One region of the Streptomyces sp. NPDC052299 genome, then DNA from elsewhere that is predicted to be linked to it. Evidence: riboswitches for the same ligand, from Rfam matches in the RefSeq annotation. Region 1 holds a riboswitch; each other region holds the start of a gene.

Region 1 (5,327 bases):
ATGTCCGCCTCGGTGGGGACGGTGGGCTCGGTCTGGGGAGGGGGCGTTTCCATGCCTGCCTTGGGTGCTGATCGGACTGCTCGAACCGCGGGTTCTGCAGAGGTACGGGGATGGGGGCGGCCGTCAGCCGCGGTCGGCGCTGTCCACGCCGTCCCACAGGTTGGAGTGCCAGGGCCGGTCCGTCTCGGCCGGCTTCCCGTTGCGCTCCTTGACCGCGTCGGGGTCGACCACGGTGTAGCCGGTCTCCCCCGGAAGAACGTAGTGCAGGTGCTCACGGGCCAGCCGCTTGATGTACGCGTCGTCCTGGAGCCGGGCCTTCTGGTCCCGCAGCTCCTCGGTGCGCGCCTCCGCCTCCCGCGCCTGCCTGCGCTGGTCGGCGATCTCGTCGCGCTGCGACACGTACTGACGCATCGGATACGCGAGGGCGACGACCAGGGAGCAGACGACCAGGGCCAGGAAGGCGGCCCGGCCGGTGAGCCGGGAGCGGCGGGCCTGACGCCGGTTCTGGGACCGGTAGACGCGGGCGGCGGTCTGCTCACCGAGCAGCCGCAGCCGGGTCGCGGTGGAGAACCGGTCCCGGTCCTTCACGGCCATGTTCCCGCCTCCCCATTACGACGTCCGTCCCCGCACACGGTACGTGACCGGGCGCGGGGACGGACGGAGGCGGGGGCGGTCGCCCTGCCGGGCTGTGGTCAGCCCTTGAAGCGCGGGAACGCCGAGCGGCCCGCGTACACCGCGGCGTCGTCGAGGATCTCCTCGATGCGCAGCAGCTGGTTGTACTTGGCGACGCGGTCCGAGCGGGCCGGGGCGCCGGTCTTGATCTGGCCGCAGTTCACGGCGACGGCGAGGTCGGCGATGGTGACGTCCTCGGTCTCGCCGGAGCGGTGCGACATCATGCACTTGAAGCCGTTGCGCTGGGCCAGCTCGACGGCGTCCAGGGTCTCGGTCAGCGAGCCGATCTGGTTGACCTTGACGAGCAGGGCGTTGGCGGAGCCCTCCTCGATGCCGCGGGCCAGGCGCTCCGGGTTGGTGACGAAGAGGTCGTCGCCGACGATCTGGACCTTGGCGCCCAGCTTGTCGGTAATGACCTTCCAGCCGGCCCAGTCGTCCTCGTACAGCGGGTCCTCGATGGAGACCAGCGGGTACGCGGAGACGAGCTCCTCGTAGTACTCGGTCATCTCGGCGGCCGAGCGGGACTTGCCCTCGAACTCGTACGAGCCGTCCTTGTAGAACTCCGAGGCGGCGACGTCGAGCGCGAGCGCGATGTCCTTGCCCGGGGCGTAACCGGCCTCCTTGATGGCCTCGATGATGAGGTCGAGGGCGGCGCGGTTGGACTCCAGGTTCGGCGCGAAGCCGCCCTCGTCGCCGAGGCCGGTGGACAGGCCCTTGGTCTTCAGGACCTTCTTCAGCGTGTGGTAGACCTCGGCGCCCCAGCGCAGCGCCTCCGAGAAGGACTCGGCGCCGATCGGCGCGATCATGAACTCCTGGATGTCCACGTTGGAGTCGGCGTGCGAGCCGCCGTTCAGGATGTTCATCATCGGAACGGGCAGCAGGTGCGCGTTCGGGCCGCCGAGGTAGCGGAACAGCGGGAGGTCGCTGGCCTCGGAGGCGGCGTGGGCGACGGCGAGGGAGACGCCGAGGATGGCGTTGGCGCCGAGCGAGCCCTTGTTCTCCGTGGCGTCCAGGTCGAACATCGCCTGGTCGATGAGGCGCTGCTCGGTGGCGTCGTAGCCGACGAGCTCCGGGCCGATCTGCTCGATCACGGCGAGGACGGCCTTCTCGACGCCCTTGCCCTGGTAGCGGTTGGGGTCGCCGTCACGAAGCTCAATGGCCTCGAACGCACCGGTGGAGGCGCCGGACGGAACAGCAGCACGACCGGTGCTGCCGTCGTCGAGGCCGACCTCGACCTCGACCGTGGGGTTGCCCCGGGAGTCGAGGATTTCCCGGGCTACGACGACGTCGATGGACGGCACGAGGCATCTCCTTCTGGGATATGACGCTGGTTGTGCAGGGTCACTTTGGCCTTGCGACAAGAGCCTAACCGGCCCGGCCGTCGGCGTCGGCCGACCGCCCGTCCCCTGGGACGAAAAAGGACCCAAGGGCGGGCATAGCGGGGCGAAAGACCGAATAACTACTGACCGGTAACTACAACAGTTGAACGATGACGGGCCACCCGCCGACCCCAATGCGGCGTGCCCCGGCCCGGCACACACGGGGGGAGAGTGCGTGCCGGGCCGGGGCGGCCTGAGCGATCAGCGAGGAGGGATCGCGGTTACTTCGTCAGGTGGAGCTGCTGGCCCGGGTAGATCAGGTCGGCGTCCTGGACGATGTCCTTGTTCAGCTTGAACAGCTGCTGCCAGCCGCCCTTGACGTGGTGGTCGGCCGCGATCTTGCTCAGCGTGTCACCGGCGACGACCTTGTACTCGCCGTCACCCTTGGCGACCTGCTTGCCGGTGGGGGTGGTGACCGTCTTCTTCGGGGCGTCCGAGCGGTCGGAGCGGTTGGTGGCCGGGGCCTCGGTGCGCTCGGCCTTCTTCGGGGCGGCCTCCTGCTTGGGGGCGGCCTCCTGCTTCGCGGCACCGGAGCCGGTGTCGACGCCCGGGTCGACACCGTCGTTGGTCAGGTTGCCGGCACCGGCGCAGGACCAGGCGCCCGGGCCCTGCATGTCGAGGAGCTTCTCGGCGGTGGCGATCTGCTGGGCCTTGGTGGCCAGGTCGGCGCGGGGCGCGTACTGCGTACCGCCGGCGGCGGCCCAGCTGGACTGGGAGAACTGCAGGCCGCCGTAGTAGCCGTTGCCGGTGTTGATCGACCAGTTGCCGCCGGACTCGCACTGGGCGACGGCGTCCCAGGTGGCGACGGAGGCGGCGGAGGCGTTGGTCGCGCCCATCAGCGGAACGGCGACGGCGGCACCGGCGACACCGGCGAGCGTCGCGACACGGACGGCCTTGGAGGGGCGGCGGTGCTTGTTGCCCTTGCGGTTGAGCAGCATCGAGTCTTCTCCTCACCGACGCCTGCGAGGTGAGCTGTCGGGTTCGGGCCAAGTGAGTTGCCCGGCCGCGCTCCTGGCGCGACTTCACCCCTAGCCGGCCCCGATTCGTCTCCCGACGACCGGGCCCAGCGCCTACCTGGGTCCCCCGCTCCTGCCTACGGCGCTTTCGCGTCTGTTCCCTTCGACCGACGGCAGGATTCGGCGTGACGGTCGACGGGGCCCGCGGTGCGAGCGGTTCCGACCGTAATCACACCCACCGGCCATATTCAAAGAAGGACATACCGGATAATCATCCCGTAAGAGCATCCGATGAACCCTCATTTGTGCAGGTCGGAAGGGATGCGACGGGACCTCCCGGACAAGGGGCGTCAGTTCACGCAAAGAGACCCATGTCTCACTCGGTCAAAAGTGGGACATGGGCCTCTTAAACCACCCAAAGCACAAGGGGCTCTAACGGCTCATCCGGCGTTCTCGGCGGCCTTCTCCCGGGCCGCGTCACCCAGGCCCAGATCGAGGTTCTGGCCGGGCAGGATGAGGTCCGGGTCGGAGCCCACCTCGGCCTTGTTCGCCTCGTACAGCTCGGGCCAGCCGCCGGGCAGGTCCTGCGCGTCGGCGATCGCCCAGAGGTTGTCGCCCGGCCGGACCGTGTACGTGCCGTCAGCCGGCCGCGTGGCGCTGTCGCGCGCGTCGCCGTCGCCCCGCGAGGCGTGCCGGCCCGCGTCGCGCCCGTCGGCCGCCCGGGCTGCTTCGTCGGCGGCCGGGGCGCCCCGGTGCTTGCCGCCCTTCGCCCGCGCGTCGCCCTTCGCGCCGGCCGAGGGGTCCGCGGAGGGGTCGGCCGAGGGCGTGGAAGAGGGGTCGGCCGAGGGCGACGGTGTGCCCGAGGGGCCGGCGGACGGGGAGGCGTCGGCCTCGGCGCTCCGGCCCGCGTGCTTGCCGGAGCTCTTACCTGCGTCCTTGTCCGTGGCGGCCGCGCCGGACGCCTCGTCCGAGGGGGTGGCCGACGCGCCCGAGGAGGCGTCGTCCACCGGATCGGTGCCGAGACCGGCGTCGAGGCCCGAGTCGGCGCCCCGCACGGACTCGTCCGCGTCCTCGTCGCCCGGGTCCACGTCCGCCGCGCCCGCGGCCTTGCTGAGCCCGGAGATCACCGCACAGCTCGGCCACGCCTTCGGACCCTTGGCGGCCAGGACCCGCTCGGCCACCGCGATCTGCTGCGAGCGGCTGGCGAGGTCGGCGCGCTCGGCGTACGCCTCACCGCCGTACGCCTTCCACAGCTCCGGCGTGAACTGGAGGCCGCCGTAGGAGCCGTTACCGAGGTCGGCGCTCCACATCCCGCCGCTCTCGCAGTCGGCCACCCGGTCCCAGGTCGTGGTGTCCGCGGCGTGCGCGCTTGCCGCGCCGAGCAGCGGGATGGCGATGGCCGAGCCGGTGACGCCTGCGGCGACCACGATCGCGGGTGCCTGACGAGGGCGGCGGTGTCTGCCGTTCGCGGAGCCCATGGGAGATGCCTTCCGTGTGACTGACAAGCGACTGGGGAGTCGAACGGTGAACCTAGCGAAACTCGAACGTGAGTCACAAGTCGATGCAGCAGAGATCACGTGAAAGTCACAGAGTTGACAGAGTGTCACTTTCCTCGGCGCGCGCCCCCGGCGTGAAGCGCACCGGCAAGGTGCGCAGTCCGCGCATGATGAGCCCGCCGCGCCACCGCAAATCGCCTGATTCTCCCGCAAGTCGCAGGTCCGGAAGGCGTGTCAGCAGGGTGGCGAGCGCGGCCTGTCCCTCCAGCCGGGCGAGCGGCGCTCCCAGACAGTAATGAATGCCGTGGCCGTAACCGAGGTGCTGATTGTCACTCCGCGACAGGTCCAGGGTGTCCGGTCCGGCGAACCGCTCGGGGTCCCGGTCGGCCGCCGCGAGCACCACGAGCACCGGATCGCCCTCCGCGACGCGCTGTCCGCCGATGGTCAGCGGCTCCGTGGCGAACCGCCAGGTGGCGAGCTCCACCGGGCCGTCGTAGCGCAGCAGCTCCTCGATGCCGGTGGCCAGCAGCTCGCTGTCGCCGGCCGCGAGCGCGCGTTGCAGCCGCTCGCGCTCGTCGGGGTGGTTCAGCAGGGTGTGGACGCCGTTCCCGATCAGGTTCACGGTCGTCTCGAATCCGGCGAAGAGGAGGATGAAGGCCATCGCCGCGGCCTCGTTCTCGGTCAGGTGCTCGCCGTGGTCGCTCGCCCGGATCAGCCCGGAGATGAGGTCGTCGCCCAGGTCCTCGCGCTTGCGGTGAATGAGTTCGAGCAGGTACGCCCGCATCTTCTTCACGGACCGGGCGACCCCGCCGCGGGGACCCCCG
Region 2 (5,327 bases), on a different contig from region 1:
CGCCGCCGGCCACCCCTGCCGCCGCCGCCTTCGACGCCTCCTCGGGCTTCAGCCAGGTGTACTTGAGGATCTCGGCCTTGGAACCGAGCCGCTGCGAACAGTACGAGCAGTCCTCGGGGCAGAGCCCGGACTTCAGATTGACCAGATAGTTCAGCTTCACCCGCCGCCCGAACCACTGACGGCGCACCTTGCCCGCCGCGGCCACCACGTCGAGCAGTTCGTCGTCCGGGGTCGCCAGTACGGCGAGCGCTTCTTCACGGGTCGGCAGCTCGCGCCGCAGCCCCTTGTCCACCAGCGTGTTCAGGAGGTCCATGGCGATGATCCTGACGCACCGCACCGCCCGGAGCCAAGGAGGAACCGGACAACAGAGCTCACGTGGGGTGTGTGCATCGCCACACCGTGTCTCGGCATGAGCCCGGTTAGGGTCTGTGAGCTGCCTACAAAAGGGACCGCCCATGCCCGCCACCCCGTTCGACTGGATCGAAGACGAGGCGCGCCGGCGCGCGGACGCGGGTCTCGTCCGCCGGCTGCGGCCCCGCGAGGCCGGAGCGGGGCTCCTGGACCTCGCGAGCAACGACTACCTCGGCCTCACCCGGCACCCGGAGGTGACCTCCGCCGCCGCGGACGCGGCGCGCCGCTGGGGCGGAGGGGCGACCGGCTCCCGGCTGGTCACCGGTTCGACCGCGCTGCACGGCGAGCTCGAACGCGAACTCGCCGCGTTCTGCGGCTTCGAGGCCGCGCTCGTCCTCTCCTCCGGTTACGCCGCCAACCTCGCGGCCCTCACCGCGCTCACCGGACGCGGCGCCCTCATCGCGTCGGACGCGGGCAACCACGCCTCCATCGTGGACGGCTGCCGCCTCTCCCGGGCCGAGACCGCCGTCGTCCCGCACGCCGACCCGGAGGCCGTCCGCAAGACGCTGCGCGGGCACGAGGGCCGGAAGCTCGCCGTCACCGACTCGGTGTTCTCCGTGGACGGCGACGCCGCGCCGCTGGCCGCGCTGGCCGCCGTCTGCCGGGCGGAGGGCGCCGCGCTCCTGGTGGACGACGCGCACGGACTCGGCGTGCTCGGCGAGGGCGGACGGGGCGCGCTCGACGCGGCGGGGCTCGCGGGAGACGCGGACGTCGTGGCCACGCTCACCCTGTCCAAGTCCCTGGGCAGCCAGGGCGGCGCGGTCCTCGGACCGGCCCGGGTCATCGAGCACCTGGTCAACACCGCCCGGACGTTCATCTTCGACACCGGACTCGCACCGGCCGCCGCCGGCGCCGCCCTGGGCGCGCTGAGGCTGCTGCGCCGCGAACCGGCGCGCGCGCTCAGGGCGCGTACGGTCGCCACCGCGCTGTACGAGGGGCTGACGGCGGCCGGTCTGACCGCGGCGCGGCCCGACGCGGCGGTCGTCTCGGTCCGGGCGCCCTCGGCCGACGCCGCCGTGCGCTGGGCCGCCGACTGCCGCACGGCCGGGATGGCGGTGGGCTGCTTCCGGCCGCCGTCCGTGCCCGACGGCATCTCGCGGCTCCGGCTGACCGCCCGCGCCGACCTGACCGGTGATCAGGTAGCGCGGGCGGTGGAGACGGTGCGGAGGACCGCACCGCGGAGCTGAGACGGTGGTCCGGCTCAGCGTTTCAAGCCGGAGACGAAGGACGTCCAGGCCGCCGTGGAGAACTCCAGGGGCGTCCTGGCCACGTCCTTCGAGTCGCGGACGGCCAGCAGCCGCCCGCCTCCGGACGGCGCGGTCTCCACGCAGTTGTTCATTCCCGTGCTGTAGCTGCTGCTGCGCCAGCGCAAGGCGTGCCGGGCGAGGTGATCGGACATGACGCTTCCTCCGGGCGGTGGGGGGTCACCGGTCGCCGCGGTCGATCGCGGCGATCCGGTCCAGCGTGTGCTCCGGCGACAGCGCGTGCGCCTGAAGGGTCTCGAAGGCCGAGCTGTACGCCGCAAGGTCTTCTTTCCGTTCCAGGTAGAGGCTACTCGTCAAGTGGTCGAGAACGACCACGTCAAGGTCGGAAGCAGTCGGAAAAGAGAAGATAACGAAAGGGCTGGTGAGGCTGACATAGCCGCCGACCGAGAACGGAAGCAACTGGAGTCGCACATGGGGAAGTTGTGCCACCCGGGCGAGATGGCGCAGCTGCTCCCTCATCACCCGCCTGCCGCCGACCTCCCGGTGCAGCACCGCCTCGTCCAGGACCGCGCTCAGCCGCAGCGGCGGATCGCTCCGCAGCACCCCCTGCCGGGTCAGCCGTACCTCCACCAGCGAGTCCAGCTGACCGGACGGCAGCCCGTCCAGGGAGGCCCGGGTCACCGCGCGGGCGTAGTCGGCCGTCTGCAACAGGCCCGGTACCACCGTGGTCTCCAGCGTCCGGGCGGTGCGCGCCTGCGATTCCAGGCTGATGAAGTCGCGGTACTGGGGCGGGATGAGCCCCCGGTAGGCGTGCCACCAGCCCGCACCGCCCCCGCCCGCCGAACCGGCGAGCGCGCCCAGGACCTCGCGGAGCTTCGGATCGTCCATGCCGTACGCGTCGAGGAGCCGGTCCACGTCGTCCGGCCGCACCCCGCTGACACCTGTCTCGATCCTGCTCACCTTCGACTGGTGCCAGCCGAGGAGCGCCGCCGCCTCCCGGCTCGTGAGACCTGACGCGTGGCGCAGGCTCCGCAGCTCCTCTCCCAGCTTGCGGCGCCGCACCGCAGGGCCGTGCTGCATCCGAATGGCTCCCTCCACTGCCCGACGAGCAGACAGTGTGGCGCCGGAGCGGGTCCGCGTGGGCGGAGTTCACCGGTTTGAGGGACAGATATATGCATATCTTGGTGGATCGCCGCCGCGGAGGGCAGCATCAGTGGCACGCTGGCGCGAAGCACAACCGGACCGCTCGGCGGGCCGGTACCGGGTGGGAAAGGGACGGCTCGCCATGGCAGACCATCAGGAAGCACGTGTCACCCTGCCGAGCGAGCGGGTCTCGGTCTCCGCGGCCCGCGGGTTCGTCGCCCGGGTGCTGACGGAGTGGGGCCTGCCCGAGGACGCGGAGGCCGCCGACGCCGTCCGCCTCATCATCTCGGAGCTGGCCACCAACGCCGTCCTGCACACCTTCGGGCAGTCGCCCACCTTCACCGTGGACCTGCGTCTCGAACGGGACGAGGAGCTGCGCCTCGGAGTGACGGACAGCCATCCCCGCCGGCCCCGGCGACTGCCCGCCGCCGTCCAGCAGGACAACGGACGCGGCATGGTCATCATCCGCTCCCTGGCCAAGGAGTACGGCGGCCGGCTGGCCGTCACACCCACCGCCGACGGCGGCAAGACCGTCTGGGTGGCGCTCCCGTGGCAGGCCCCCGTCCAGCCCTGAGACGGGCGGGTCAGCCGACGCGGCCGTAGGAGACGCTCCTGGTCCAGATCTTCTCCAGCCGGACCACGGCGCCGGTCTTCGGCGAGTGCCAGATCTTCCCGCTGCCGGCGTAGATGCCCACGTGGTAGACGCTGCGCCCCGCATGGAAGAAGACCAGGTCACCTCGTTGGCGCTGGGACGCCGAGATGTGCCTGGTCCTGTTGTACTGCTGCTGGGCCGTGCGGGGGAGTTGCTTGCCCGCCTTCTTGAACGAGTAGAGCGTCAGCCCCGAACAGTCGAAGCTGCCGGGCCCGGTGGCGCCCCAGCGGTAGGGTGCCCCCTTCTTCGACGCGGCGATCTTCAGGGCCTTCATCGCGTGGCCGGCCGCCTGCGCCTCGGGCGCGGCTCCTGGGACGCACAGCGTGCCGCCGACGGCGGCGAGAGTCATGGCCGAGGCCGTGGTGGCCCGGACGAGCAGAGACGGGACATGAACCTGCGCACTCATGCGCAACCCTTCGTCAGCCGCCTGTGAAGGATGACCTGTCGGGTTCGGGCTGGCGAAGTCGCCCGGCCGCGCGATGCGGCTTCACCCCGAGGGACAACCGGAGATCCGGCGGTCCCGTAGTGCTCGGGTCCTCCACTCCTGCCGATCCACTCCTGTCGACCAGTCATCCGGGCGGCGGCAGGACTCGGCGTCCGCCCGGACCGCCCCGCCGCGGTGGCGGGGGCTTGTCGTCCCAGGGATCTTGACTCACCTCGTGCCGGATTTCCGAGCCGGAACGGCCATCGGTGAAGACCGTCCCGGATGGCCCGTTCAGGTGGACGGAAACCCGGACGGCCGTCCGCCGGCCGCCCGGGGCCACGGCCGTACCAGCGGTGTCGCGAAGGAAACCGCCCCCCGCGCATCAGGAAAAGGCAAATCGGACCGTCGCTCGTGAGAGGGAACGCCTACGCCGAACGAGCGAGGAAATCTCGCGCACCTCCCGGGCGTGTCGGCGACCTGCGGCGGCCTCAGTCCGGCGCGGCGGGCGGCAGCGCGACCCGGGCCGCCCTCCGCTCGCCGTCCAGCTCCCGCAGAGCGCGGGTCAACGTGCCGCTGTGGATACGGGTTTCGCCGCGTCGGTGCATCAGCGCGAGCGCGTCCCGCAGGGCCGCCGCGTGCGAGGCGAGCGCCTGCGCGGCGCGCAGGGCCGTGTAGGTGTCGTCGCCGTGCGCCGGATTGATCCGGCCCACCTGGTCGACCACCCGCAGATAGTGGTCGATGAACTCGGACTCGGCCCGGGTCAGGGCGGGCAGCGGCGAGAACTCCGATGGCTGCATCGCCGGTTCACCACCCGGAGCGCGGCGGCACCGGGAGCCGGTTCCGCACGATGTGGTCGACCAGCCCGTACGCCAGGGCGCCCTCCGCGTCGAGGGTGAGGTCGCGCTCGGTGTCCTCCGTGACCTGCTCGACGGAGCGCCCCGTGTGCCGGGCCAGCATGCCGGTCATCGTGGCGCGCATCCGGGCCATTTCGCGCGCCTCGATCTCCAGGTCGGAGGGCTGCCCCTGGACCGGCTCGTCCAGTGCGGGCTGGCTGACGACCACCTTGGCGCCGGGCAGCATGTGCCGCCGGCCCGGGGCGCCCGCGGCGAGCAGGACGGCCGCCCCGGCCCCCGCCCGGCCCAGGCAGTAGGTCTCCACCTCGCAGCTGAGGAAGTTCATCGTGTCGTACAGGACCGTCATCGCGCCGAACGAGCCGCCCGGCGAGTTGATGTACAGCGAGACGGGCCGGTCCGGCGCGTCGTGCTCCAGGTACATCAGCTGGGCGACCAGGTCGTTGGCGGCCGTCTCGTCCAGGGCCGTGCCCAGGAAGACGACGCGCTCGGCGAGCAGCTTGGAGTACGGGTCGAGGGTCCGGGTCCCCTGGGAGGTGCGCTCGGTGAACTCGGGCAGGACGTGACGGGCGACGGGACGGTACACGGCTGTGCCTCTCCTCCGGCCGCGCGGGCACAGCGGGCGCCCGCGCACGCTTCCG
Region 3 (5,327 bases), on a different contig from region 1:
CACAACCAGTAGACCGCTCAGCTCTCGTCGAGGAGCCGTTCGCGCAGCTGCTCACGGGTGGCGGGCGCGAGCTTCAGCCCGTCGGCGAGATAGCGGTCGGTGCCGCCCCAGGTCTCGTCGATGGCGGCGAAGGCCGCGGCGAGGTAGGCGGGCTGGGCGCCGAAGAGCGGGTTCAGCAGCTCCAGCACCTCCGGGGACATCCCGGCGGCCGAGGTGTCGCTGCGCCGGATGCGGTAGCGGCGGTGCGCGTCGTTCGACTTGAGGTAGTCGGCCTCGATGGTCTCCCGCCCGACGCCCACCGCCAGCAGCGTCACCGCGATCGAGAGCCCGGCCCGGTCCTTGCCGGCCGCGCAGTGCATCAGTGCGGGCACGCTGTCCTCGGCCAGGGCGTGCAGCACCCGGCTGTGCTCGGCGGTGCGCTCCAGGATGATCGAGCGGTACGAGGCGACCATGCGGCGGGTTCCCTTGCCGTCGGCCAGGATCGAGCGCAACTCCGTCAGGTTGCCGTCGCGCACCATCCGCCAGAACTCGGCGCCGTCCGCCGGGTCGCTGAGCGGGATGCTCACGTTCCGTACGCCCGGCAGCTCGATGTCCAGGCCGTCCAGCTTGTGGTCGGCCGCGTTGCGGAAGTCGAAGACGGTGTGCAGGCCGAGCCCGCCGAGGAAGGCCGCGTCCTCGGCCGTGGCGTGCGCGAGGTGACCGCTGCGGTAGAGCCTGCCGTGTCGCACCCGGCGGCCGTCGGTGGTGGGGAGACCGCCCAGGTCGCGGAAGTTGCGGACGCCGGTGAGGACGGGTTCCGTCGGCGGGGTCTGCGGCAGCTGCTGCGTCACGGTCACTCCTGGCGGCTCTGCCCGGGCGCGTGTCGCCGGCGGGCCCATGGCCGCGACGATACGACATGTGTTCCCCCGGCCGTCATCGCGGTCGGCGCCGCCGGATTTCCGGGCACGCGCCGTTGCCCTAGGTCCAGGGACGGTCGATGATGTGCGGACCTGTGTGAATCTGTGCACGCATGCGGACGGGGGCGCGATGATCGAGACCGGCGACCGGATCTGGCTGCTGACGGGGGCGAGCGGAAGCTACGCCCTGCGCCTCACGGAGCGGCAGGAACTGCTGCATCTCCACTGGGGGCCGCGCATCACGCTGGCCGCGGCCCGGGCCCTGGCCGAGGCACCCGCGCCGTCGGCCCGGGGCTTCGAATCCCCGCTCGACGGCCGCGAGGAATACCCGGTGGAGGGCGGACCCCGGTTCGTCCGCCCCGCCCTGTCGGTGCGCACCGACGAGGTGCGCGGGACCGCCTGGGTCTTCGCCGGGGACTCCGTGGACGGCGACGAACTGCGGCTCTCCTTCGACGACCCGGTGCACCGCCTCGCGATCACCCTGCACTACCGGATGCGGGACGACTCCGACGTCATCGAGCGCTGGACCACGCTCACCCACACGGGACCGGACGGACCGCCCCTCGAACTGCTGCGCGCCGACGCCGCCGCCTGGGCGCTGCCCGCGCGCGACGCCTGGCGGCTCACCCGCCTGCACGGCCGCTGGGCGGCGGAGACCCAGCTGGAGCGCACCGAGCTGGCGTACGGGGAGCACCTGCTCTCCAGCCGGCGCGGCCACACCGGCCACCAGGGCCTGCCCTGGGTCGCCCTGGACGCGGACGGCACCGCCACCGAGGAGTCCGGAGAGGTCTACGGCTGCGCGCTCGGCTGGTCCGGCTCCTGGCGCATCGCCGTACAGCGGCTGCCCGACGGGCTCGTGCAGATCACCGGCGGCGCCGGCTACGACGACTCCGGGCTCCTGCGGCTCGCGCCGGGGGAGTCGTACACCAGCCCGGTCTTCGCCGGGCTGTGGAGCCGGGACGGCTTCGGCGGGGCCGGCCGCGCCTGGCACGCCTGGCAGCTCGCCCATGTGATCCCGGACGCCTCCGAGCCGCGTCCGGTGCTCTACAACTCCTGGGAGGCCACCGGCTTCGACATCGCGGAGGACCAGCAGCGGGCCCTCGCCGACCGGGCCGCCGCGCTGGGCGTCGAGCTGTTCGTCGTGGACGACGCCTGGTTCGGGCAGCGGGTGAGCGACCGGGCCGGGCTCGGCGACTGGACGCCGAATCCGGAGCGCTTTCCCGACGGCCTCGGGCCGCTCGCCCGCCATGTGCACGGACTCGGCATGCGGTTCGGCATCTGGGTCGAGCCGGAAATGGTCAACGCCGACAGCGACCTCTACCGCGCCCACCCGGACTGGGTCCAGCACTTCCCCGGCCGGGATCGCACCGAATTCCGCAATCAGCTGGTCCTCAACCTCGCCCGCCCCGATGTGCGGGCCCATCTGTGGGAGAGCCTGGACGCCCTGCTGACGGACACGCCCATCGACTACGTGAAGTGGGACTTCAACCGCTGTTTCTCGGACGCCGGCTGGCCGGGCGACGACTACCCGCAGCGACTGTGGACCGAGCACGTGGACGCCCTCTACGCGCTGCTCGACCGGCTGCGCGCCGCCCACCCCGGCGTCGCCTTCGAGTCCTGCTCGGGCGGCGGCGGCCGGATCGACCTCGGCATCCTCTCGCGCACGGACCAGGTCTGGACGTCCGACAACACCGACCCGCTGGACCGCCTCGCCATCCAGCACGGCTTCGGTCATCTCCACCCGGCGCGCGTGATGGCGGCCTGGGTGACCGACAGCCCGAACGTCCAGCTCAACGGGCGCCGCTCCTCGCTGCGCTTCCGTTTCGTCAGCGCGATGGCCGGGGTGCTGGGCATCGGCGGGGACCTCACCGAGTGGAGCGCGGCCGAACTGGACGAGGCGCGCGGGTGGGTGGAGCTGTACAAGGAGATCCGCCCGGTGGTGCAGCTGGGCGAGCTGTACCGGCTGCGCGCCCCGGGCCCCGGGCTCAGCGCCGTGCAGTACGTGCGGGGCGCGGACACCGTCGTGCTGGCCTGGCTCCACGCGCAGCGGTACGGCGAGGAGCCGCCGGCGCTGCGGCTGCGCGGGCTCGACCCGGAGGCGGCGTACACCTGCCTGGACACCGGGGCGGTGCACCACGGTTCGCTGCTGATGCACCACGGGCTGCGGACGGGGCTGCGCGGCGACCTGGACGCGTGCGTGGTGCGGCTGCGCCGTGAATGATGGGCATGACATGTCCGTATTGATGGGTGATGTCCAAAGTGCCCCGGTTGTAAGGGAGATGATCACCCACTCGTGAGCGGGATCATATCCGTGACGGTGTGTGGTGACGCCCCGGTGGGGTAATCCCCGCGCCGCGCGGAAAGCCAAGATCCGTAATCCACGGAGTGTGACCGGAATTCCGCACCGCAATTCCGGTGCGGAATCCGGCGCCGAACCCGTGGCTTGTTTCAGCCGTCCCGGCTCGCTTACGTTCCATGTCCATCCGGATGGAACGCCCAATCCTGCCGCCGTCCGGAATTCGCATCCCTTCACCGTGTGGCAGGAGCGGGGGAACCAGGTAAGCCGCCGACCGGGACGACCGGACGGCTAGGGGTGAAGTCGCGCCAGGCGCGGCCGGGCATCTCCAGCCCGAACCCGACAGCTCACCTCGCAGGCGCCGGAGAGGAAATTCTTCATGCCCAATTCGGGTAAGCACCGCCGTCCCAAGTCCAGCGCCATCGCCCGCGGCGTCGTCGCCGCGAGCGCCGGCGGAGCCGTCATCGCGCTTCCGCTGCTCGGTGCCACCGGTGCCCACGCCGCGGAGCAGTCCGCCCCGGCCGCGAAGTCGGCCGCCGCGCACACCGCCCCGGCCAAGTCCGCGAAGAGCACCGGCACCACCACGTACTCCGTCGTCTCCGGCGACTACCTGTCGAAGATCGCGGCCCAGCACCACCTCAAGGGCGGCTGGCACAAGCTGTACCAGGACAACCGCGAGGTCGTCGGCGAGAACCCGAGCCTGATCTTCCCGGGCATGAAGCTGACCCTCGGCGCCAAGGCGGCCCCCGCCGCGACCACGTCCGAGGCCCCCGCCAAGACGGCGGAGAAGACCGGGACGAAGGCCGCACCCAAGGCCGAGACGAAGGCCGCGCCCAAGGCCGAGACCAAGACCGAGACGCAGACCGAGGCCGAGGCCCCGGCCTCCCAGGACAACGCCTCCGGCTACGTCCACCCGGTCCCGGGCAACCACACCACCGCGTACCGCGCCTCCGGCGCCAACTGGTCCAGCGGCAGCCACACCGGCATCGACTTCCCCGTCTCCACCGGCACCAGCGTGAAGGCCATCACCTCCGGCACCGTCGTCACCGCCGGCTGGGGCGGCGCCTACGGCAACCAGGTCGTCATCAAGCACGCCGACGGCCACTACTCCCAGTACGGCCACATGTCCTCGCTCTCCGTCTCGGCGGGCCAGACCGTGACCGCGGGCCAGCAGGTCGGCCTCTCCGGTTCCACCGGCAACGCCACCGGCCCGCACCTCCACTTCGAGGTCCGCACCGGCCCGGAGTACGGCTCGGACATCGACCCGATCGCCTACCTGGCGTCGCACGGGATCTACGTCTGATCCAGGCAGTACCGGCCCGGTGATCCGGGTCACCGAACGGCGCGGAGGGACGGCGCACGGCGGTGCGTCGTCCCTCTGCTTATTCCCCCTTTACCGAAAACTGACCGGGTGGTTTATCTCACCACCCGTCAACCCCTTATTACGGTCGCGTAGGTCACATTCCGGGGTGCAGGATATGCGGTTGTGGCAGACGATTCGAACAACCTCCAACAGGGCGCCAACGACCGACAGGGCGCCATCGGGTCGTACGCGGCGATTGGCGACAGCTTCACCGAGGGAGTCGGCGACCCCGGCCCGGACGGCACGTTCGTCGGCTGGGCCGACCGGCTCGCGGTACTCCTCGCGGACCGGCTCCCGGAGCCCGGCCCGGCGACCGGGACCCAGGTCTCACCCGTTTCCGCGCACGGGGACTTCCGGTACGCCAATCTCGCCGTACGAGGACGCCTCCTCGACCAGATAGTCGAGGAGCAGGTGCCCCGCGCCAAGGAACTCGCCCCCGATCTGGTGAGCTTCTGCGCCGGCGGCAACGACATCATCCGGCCGGGCACCGACCCGGACGACGTGGCCGAACGCTTCGAGCGGGCGGTCGCCGACCTCACGCGGTCGGTCGGCACCGTCATGGTCACCACCGGCTTCGACACCCGGGGCGTTCCCGTGCTGCGCCATCTGCGCGGCAAGATCGCCACCTACACCGCCCACGTCCGGGCCATCGCCGACCGCTACGACTGCCCGGTCCTCGACCTGTGGTCGCTGCGCTCGGTGCAGGACCGGCGCGCCTGGGACGGCGACCGGCTCCACCTGTCGCCCGAGGGGCACACCCGGGTCGCGCTCC

What was found. Region 1 has a riboswitch for cyclic di-AMP ahead of AB0L33_RS18055 (transglycosylase family protein). Riboswitches for the same ligand answer to the same signal wherever they lie in the genome.
Region 2: linked by a shared signal. The riboswitch ahead of AB0L33_RS31735 (C40 family peptidase) and the one ahead of AB0L33_RS18055 (transglycosylase family protein) in region 1 are both predicted to bind cyclic di-AMP.
Region 3: linked by a shared signal. The riboswitch ahead of AB0L33_RS19570 (peptidoglycan DD-metalloendopeptidase family protein) and the one ahead of AB0L33_RS18055 (transglycosylase family protein) in region 1 are both predicted to bind cyclic di-AMP.

The regions. Positions count from the first base shown of each region.
Region 1 covers NZ_JBFAUP010000009.1:277,291-282,617, reverse strand. Annotated here, with positions in the region: gene AB0L33_RS18070 (DUF501 domain-containing protein) at 1-53, opposite strand, end outside; gene AB0L33_RS18065 (septum formation initiator family protein) at 124-594, opposite strand; gene eno (phosphopyruvate hydratase) at 693-1,973, opposite strand; gene AB0L33_RS18055 (transglycosylase family protein) at 2,273-2,989, opposite strand; cyclic di-AMP (ydaO/yuaA leader) riboswitch at 2,994-3,162, opposite strand; gene AB0L33_RS18050 (transglycosylase family protein) at 3,448-4,485, opposite strand; gene AB0L33_RS18045 (cytochrome P450) at 4,592-5,327, opposite strand, start outside.
Region 2 covers NZ_JBFAUP010000027.1:1,203-6,529, reverse strand. Annotated here, with positions in the region: gene bioB (biotin synthase BioB) at 1-313, opposite strand, end outside; gene AB0L33_RS31755 (8-amino-7-oxononanoate synthase) at 456-1,598, shown strand; gene AB0L33_RS31750 (DUF397 domain-containing protein) at 1,613-1,810, opposite strand; gene AB0L33_RS31745 (helix-turn-helix transcriptional regulator) at 1,836-2,696, opposite strand; gene AB0L33_RS31740 (ATP-binding protein) at 2,902-3,333, shown strand; gene AB0L33_RS31735 (C40 family peptidase) at 3,344-3,817, opposite strand; cyclic di-AMP (ydaO/yuaA leader) riboswitch at 3,821-4,017, opposite strand; gene AB0L33_RS31730 (hypothetical protein) at 4,324-4,632, opposite strand; gene AB0L33_RS31725 (ATP-dependent Clp protease proteolytic subunit) at 4,640-5,272, opposite strand.
Region 3 covers NZ_JBFAUP010000010.1:267,469-272,795, reverse strand. Annotated here, with positions in the region: gene AB0L33_RS19585 (DUF6126 family protein) at 1-12, shown strand, start outside; gene AB0L33_RS19580 (tyrosine-protein phosphatase) at 18-830, opposite strand; gene AB0L33_RS19575 (alpha-galactosidase) at 1,027-3,117, shown strand; cyclic di-AMP (ydaO/yuaA leader) riboswitch at 3,380-3,568, shown strand; gene AB0L33_RS19570 (peptidoglycan DD-metalloendopeptidase family protein) at 3,572-4,495, shown strand; gene AB0L33_RS19565 (SGNH/GDSL hydrolase family protein) at 4,679-5,327, shown strand, end outside.